Regions from separate parts of the Stutzerimonas balearica DSM 6083 genome, predicted to be linked through region 1. Evidence: predicted binding sites of a transcription regulator. Region 1 holds the regulator's gene; each other region holds the start of a gene.
The links. Region 1 encodes sigma-54, which starts transcription at its own class of promoters, with help from an activator protein. Its sites were predicted from a motif close to ANTGGCATNNANNTTGCTNT; they were not measured.
Positions count from the first base shown of each region.

Region 2: glnA (type I glutamate--ammonia ligase) is a predicted target of sigma-54. The motif match lies at 1,217-1,236, and genes of this name have one in related genera.
Region 3: flgB (flagellar basal body rod protein FlgB) is a predicted target of sigma-54. The motif match lies at 1,323-1,342, and genes of this name have one in related genera.

Region 1 covers NZ_CP007511.1:3,443,694-3,445,958, reverse strand. Annotated here, with positions in the region: gene hpf (ribosome hibernation-promoting factor, HPF/YfiA family) at 1-4, opposite strand, end outside; gene CL52_RS15945 (RNA polymerase factor sigma-54) at 84-1,589, opposite strand; gene lptB (LPS export ABC transporter ATP-binding protein) at 1,738-2,265, opposite strand, start outside.
Region 2 covers NZ_CP007511.1:368,327-370,591, forward strand. Annotated here, with positions in the region: gene glnA (type I glutamate--ammonia ligase) at 1-1,120, opposite strand, end outside; gene thiI (tRNA uracil 4-sulfurtransferase ThiI) at 1,465-2,265, shown strand, end outside.
Region 3 covers NZ_CP007511.1:1,461,427-1,463,691, forward strand. Annotated here, with positions in the region: gene CL52_RS06710 (chemotaxis protein CheV) at 1-341, shown strand, start outside; gene cheR (protein-glutamate O-methyltransferase CheR) at 374-1,201, shown strand; gene flgB (flagellar basal body rod protein FlgB) at 1,375-1,779, shown strand; gene flgC (flagellar basal body rod protein FlgC) at 1,794-2,237, shown strand; gene flgD (flagellar hook assembly protein FlgD) at 2,253-2,265, shown strand, end outside.

The DNA.
Region 1 (2,265 bases):
GCATACTGCTTCTCCTTGTTGCTTTCCGCAGAAGAGGCAGACCTCGGTCTGCCATCCAAACCTTCCGAACCAGCCGTGTTCGTCTACAGTCGCTTTCGCTCACTTGACGGCGCGATGCCCAGTGATTCGCGATATTTCGCCACGGTACGACGCGCTACCTGAATGCCTTGTGCCTCCAGTAAACCAGCGATCTTGCTGTCGCTCAATGGCTTTTTCGGGTTTTCCGCGGCAACCAGTTTCTTGATGATCGCGCGGATCGCCGTCGACGAGCATTCGCCGCCTTCGGTTGTGCTTACGTGGCTGGAGAAAAAGTACTTGAGCTCGTAGATGCCGCGCGGCGTATGCATGTATTTCTGTGTCGTGACGCGCGAAATGGTCGACTCGTGCATGCCGACGGCTTCGGCGATGTCATGCAGGACCAGGGGCTTCATTGCCTCTTCGCCGTGCTCGAGAAAACCGCGCTGATGCTCGACGATCTGGGTCGCCACTTTCATCAGGGTCTCGTTGCGGCTCAGCAGGCTCTTGATGAACCAGCGCGCCTCCTGCAGCTGATTTCGCATGAACGTGTTGTCGGCGCTCGTATCGGCTCGCTTGACGAAGCCGGCGTACTGCGGATTGACGCGCAGGCGCGGCATGGCTTCCTGATTGAGCTCGACCAGCCAGCGGCCGTTGTGCTTGCGCACGATGACATCCGGGACGACATACTCCGGTTCGCTGGCTTCGATCTGCGAGCCGGGCCTGGGGTTGAGAGATTGCACGAGTTCGATGACCTGGCGCAGCTCGTCTTCCTTGAGCTTCATGCGACGCATTAGAGCGCTGTAGTCGCGGTTGCCGAGCACGTCGAGGTAGTCGCTGACCAGGCGTTGCGCTTCGGCAAGCCAGGCGGTGTTCGACGGCAGCTGGCGCAACTGCAGCAGCAGGCATTCGCGCAGATCGCGGGCCCCGATACCGGCAGGCTCGAACTGCTGTACGCGGTGCAGAACGACCTCGATCTCGTCCATCTCCACATCGAGTTCGGGGTCGATCGACGCGAGAATGTCTTCCAGGCTCTCTTCCAGATAACCCTGGTCGTTGATGCCGTCGATGATCGAGGTGGCGATCAGGCGATCGGTATCGCTCATCGGCGTGAGATTGAGCTGCCAGAGCAGGTGGGCCTGAAGGCTGAGGCCCGTCGGGGTGCGCGTGGTGAAATCCCACTCGTCATCGTCGCTGGCCGGCAGGCTGCTGGCGCTGGTCTGGTAGATATCTTCCCAGGCGGTATCGACAGGCAGCTCGCTGGGAATTCGCTCGCTCCATTCGTTATCGTCCAGGCTCTCGGCCGAGTGGCTGGTCTCTTCGTAGCGGCTGTCGAGAGCAGGCTGGTCGTTGTCTCCGGTGCTGCTCCCCGCTTCGCTGGCTTCGGCCATCGGGTCGGCGCCGTCGTAGTCGTCGCCGTCCTCCTCGCGCTCGAGCATCGGGTTAGAATCCAGGGCCTCCTGGATTTCCTGTTGCAGATCCAGCGTTGAAAGCTGGAGCAATCGAATGGCTTGTTGCAGCTGAGGCGTCATGGTCAGCTGCTGGCCCATCTTCAGGACTAGCGATGGTTTCATGGCAGAGGACTTCGAACCTTTGATGCCGGCGCTGGTGCGCCTGTTCCTAATCGCTGGCGCGCGTTGCGCCGCCGGGAAAGCAAATTATATGCCTACCTGCGAAGCCCTTGCCTAGGCCTGGTTGCCGTTTAAACCGTTAAAAAGGAGCTCACAGGCGGAATTCGTGGCCCAGATAGACTTCCTTGACCAACTGGTTGGCCAGAATCGTCTCGGCATCGCCTTCGGCGATCAGTCGGCCATCGTTGACGATGTAGGCCGTCTCGCAGATATCCAGGGTCTCGCGCACATTGTGATCGGTTATCAGCACGCCGATGCCCTTGGCCTTGAGATGGTGGATGATCTGCTTGATGTCGCCGACCGAAATCGGGTCCACGCCGGCAAAGGGTTCGTCAAGCAGGATGAACTTCGGCGACGTTGCCAGCGCGCGAGCGATTTCGACGCGTCGGCGTTCGCCGCCGGACAGGCTCATGCCGAGGCTGTCGCAGATGTGGCTGATATGAAATTCCTGCAGCAGCGCTTCGAGCGCCTGCTGGCGGCCGGCGCGGTCGAGATCCTTGCGCGTTTCGAGGATGGCCATGATGTTGTCGGCCACCGAAAGCTTGCGAAAGATCGATGCTTCCTGGGGCAGGTAGCCGATGCCGGCACGCGCCCGGCCGTGCATTGGCAGGTGGGTGAC
Region 2 (2,265 bases), 1.3 Mb from region 1:
GCGCGGCGAAGGCCAGGTAGGGGTTGGCCGACGGATCCGGGAAGCGCGCCTCGATGCGACGGCCCTTCGGGCTGGCGACATACGGGATGCGGATGGAGGCGGAACGGTTGCGGGCCGAGTAGGCCAGCATGACCGGAGCCTCGAAGCCCGGAACCAGACGCTTGTAGGAGTTGGTCGACGGGTTGGTCAGGGCGTTCAGCGCCTTGCCGTGCTTGATGATGCCGCCGATGAAGTACAGCGCGGTATCGGACAGGCCGGCATAGCCTTCGCCGGCGAAGGTGTTCTTGCCGTCTTTGGCGATGGACATGTGCACGTGCATGCCCGAGCCGTTGTCGCCGTACAGCGGCTTCGGCATGAAGGTCACGGTCTTGCCGTAGGCGGCGGCGACGTTCTGCACGCAATACTTCAGGGTCTGAACTTCGTCAGCCTTGGCCACCAGGGTGTTGAACTTCACGCCGATTTCGTTCTGCGCGCCGGCCACTTCGTGGTGGTGCACTTCGACGGCCTGGCCCATTTCTTCCAGGGCGTTGCACATGGCGGTACGGATCTCGTGATCCGGATCGGCCGGCGGAGTCGGCAGGTAGCCGCCCTTCACGCGGATGAAGTGGCCGCTGTTGCCCTGACGGCCGTCGAGGTCGGCGTCACTGCTCCAGGAAGCCTGTTCGGAGAAGATCTTGAACATCGAGCCAGACATGTCCGACTTGTACTTCACGGAGTCGAAGATGAAGAACTCGGGCTCCGGGCCGGCGAATACGGTGTCACCGATGCCGGTGGACTTGAGGTATTCCTCGGCGCGCTTGGCGATGGCGCGCGGGTCGCGCTCGTAGCCCTGCATGGTCGAAGGTTCGATGACGTCGCAGACCAGGATCAGGGTCGGCTCTTCGGTGAACGGATCGAGCACGGCGGTGCTGTCGTCCGGCAGCAGGATCATGTCGGAGGCTTCGATGCCCTTCCAGCCATCGATGGAAGACCCGTCGAACATCTTGCCGACTTCGAAGAAGTCGTCATCGGCGTCGCGGGCCGGCATGGTGATGTGATGCTGGCGGCCCTTGGGGTCGGTGAAGCGCAGATCAATCCACTTCACATCGTTATCTTTGATCAGTTGAAGCGACTTCGACATGGGTGTTCTCCAAGTGGTGGAAGCGTGACAGTAGCTTCCCTGTATCGAGGTTGAAGCCGGGTGGCGATGTTCCGCCAAGGCGACCTGCCTCACAAGAGAGCAAATTGCATGCCAGTGCTCCGAGTTGGGTCCGGTGCGCCCGCCGGCGCCGCCTGCGCCTCTGGCCCCCGGTCAGGGCAGCCTATCCATGCCATTGCTGTGCACGCTAATGGTGCGCCTCTGCAGTGCGCTGCCTCCTTTTGGTGCCTTGCGCCAGTGGTGCAGAAAACCGACTAAAGGTCTGGCCATTTCCGCTATACTCCGCGCCCCTCTTTTTCAGGCCTCGCCGGCCACGCGCTGCGTCCATGAAGCTGATCGTCAAGGTTTTCCCCGAAATCACCATCAAGAGCCCACCGGTGCGCAAGGGCTTCATTCGTCAGCTGACGAAAAACATCCGCGCCGTGCTCAAGGATCTGGACCCTGCGCTCCAGGTCGAGGGTGTGTGGGACAACATCGAGGTGGAGACTTCCGTCGGCGAGGCCAAGGCGCTGCGCGAGATGATCGAGCGGTTGCGCTGCATGCCAGGCATTGCGCATTTTCTCGAGGTCCACGAATACCCGCTGGGCGACCTGGACGACATCGTCGAAAAATGCCAGGCGCACTATGCCGAGCGCCTGCCGGGGCGCATCTTCGCCGTGCGCTGCAAGCGTGCCGGCAAGCATCCGTTCAGCTCGATGGACGTCGAGCGCCACGTCGGCAGCCAGTTGCGCCAGCGCTGCGGCGCCGCCGGCATCTCGCTGAAGGCGCCGGAAGTCGAAGTGCGCATGGAGATCCGCGACCAGCGCCTGTTCGTCGTGCATCAGCAGCATGACGGCATTGGCGGCTACCCGCTCGGCTCGCTGGAGCAGACGCTGGTGCTGATGTCCGGCGGTTTCGACTCCACTGTCGCGGCCTACCAGATGATGCGCCGCGGGCTGATGACCCACTTCTGCTTCTTCAACCTCGGCGGCCGCGCCCATGAACTGGGCGTGATGGAAGTGGCCCACTATCTATGGAAGAAGTACGGCAGCTCGCACCGCGTGCTGTTCATCAGCGTGCCCTTCGAAGAGGTGGTCGGCGAAATCCTGCAGAAGGTCGACAACAGCCAGATGGGCGTGGTCCTCAAG
Region 3 (2,265 bases), 2.0 Mb from region 1:
TGCAGAACATCGGCGTGGAAGTGGTCTCCTTGAACGATGGTCGCGAGGCGCTGACTTACCTGAAGCGCATGGCTGACGAGGGGCGGGCTCCGGCAGATGAGTTTCTGATGCTGATCTCTGACATCGAAATGCCCGAGATGGACGGTTATACGCTGACCACCGAAATCCGCCGCGATCCACGCATGCAGAACATGCACGTACTGCTGCATACTTCGCTCTCCGGTGTCTTCAACCAGAACATGGTCAAGCGTGTTGGCGCAAACGACTTTCTGGCAAAGTTTCAGCCCGATGATCTCGCCGGGCGCGTCGTGGAACGAATCAGGCAGGCAGATGCAAACTGAGGCTGGGTCCTCGCATTCGACAGTGAGGCAATTTGGTGTCAGTTGATCAGGATTTCGAGCAGTTCCGAACGTTTCTGGAAAAGACCTGTGGGATTCTGCTTGGCAGCAACAAGCAGTATCTGGTCTCCAGTCGGCTCAACAAGCTCATGGAGCAGCAGGGTATCAAGAGCCTTGGTGAGTTGGTTCGAAAGATCCAGGCGACTCCGCGCTCGGGCTTGAAGGAGCAGGTGGTCGATGCCATGACGACCAACGAGACGCTCTGGTTTCGCGATACCTACCCCTTCGAAGTGCTCAAGAATCGTGTTTTCCCTGAGTTGGTGAAGTCAGGTGTCGGTCAGCGTCTGCGGATCTGGTCAGCCGCGTGTTCGTCCGGCCAGGAGCCCTATTCCATATCGATGACCGTTGATGAATACGAAAGGGCTGCGCCCAGTCAGCCGAAGCTGGGCGTGCAGATCGTTGCGACCGAGCTGTCGGGGGCTATGCTTGCGGCCAGCAAGGCGGCCGAATACGACACGCTGGCGATCGCGCGCGGGTTGTCGAGTGAGCGGCTCCAGCGCTACTTCGAGCCCAAGGGGCCGGGGCGTTGGGTGGTAAAGCCTGCTGTCCGGGCGCGTGTCGAGTTTCGCGTGCAGAATCTGCTCGACAGCTACGCAGCGCTCGGCAAGTTCGATATCGTCTTTTGTCGCAACGTACTCATCTACTTCTCGGCCGACGTCAAGAAAGACATCCTCAAGCGCATCCACGCCACGCTCAAGCCCGGCGGTTATCTGTTTCTGGGCGCTTCCGAAGCGCTGAATGGTCTGCCCGAGCTGTATCAGATGGTTCAGTGCAGCCCCGGTATCATCTACAAGGCCAAGTGACGGCAAAAAACCGTCACCTCTCGGTCGCTCGGCGGCAAGCAAGGCGGTAATCGCTTGCCGCTTTTGACGCTTCTTCCTACCAACTGAGCAGGCGACCCTTGAATAATCAAGGGCTTGCGCTTGTGGCATGGGCTTTGCTTTTGTCTCGTCAGCGAGTCAATGGAGGCAAGCCGATGAGCATCAGTTTCGACAAGGCTCTGGGCATACACGAGAAAGCCCTGGGGTTCCGTGCGCAGCGCGCAGAGGTCTTGGCCAACAACATCGCCAATGCCGATACGCCGAATTACAAGGCGCGCGACCTCGATTTCAAGACCGTACTTGCGCAGCAGGCTGCCCGCACGCAGGGCGGGTTCGGCGTCGAACGTACCAATGAGCGGCACATCGCCGCTGAAGGTATGGAGTTGGCCGACCCGGCCCTGCGCTTTCGGGTTCCGTCTCAACCTTCGCTGGATCAGAACACCGTCGATATGCAGATCGAGCAGTCCAACTACGCCCAGAATGCGATCGATTTCCAGGCCAGCTTCACCCTGCTCAATAGTAAATTCCGCGGGCTGATGAACGCCCTGCGCGGCGAATAACGGAGCGAACAACCATGTCACTGAGCAGCGTCTTCAACATTGCCGGAACCGGCATGAGCGCCCAGAGCACTCGCCTCAACACGATCTCCAGCAACATCGCCAACGCCGAGACGGTTTCGTCCAGCGTCGATCAGACCTACCGCGCGCGCCATCCAGTGTTCGCCACGATGCTGCAGCAGGCGGGCGGCGACAGCAGCGGTTCGTTGTTCGCCGAGCAGCAGCAGGCAGGCGTTGGCGTTCAGGTGCTCGGTGTTGTTGAAGATCAGGGCGAGCTTCAGGCGCGCTATGAGCCGAATCATCCGGCGGCCGACGACAAGGGCTACGTCTATTACCCGAACGTCAACGTCGTCGAGGAAATGGCAGACATGATTTCGGCAAGCCGGTCGTTTCAGACCAACGCTGAACTGATGAACACCGCCAAAACCATGTTGCAGAAAGTGTTGACCCTTGGTCAGTGATAGCGAGCGAAGACGATGACGACTACCA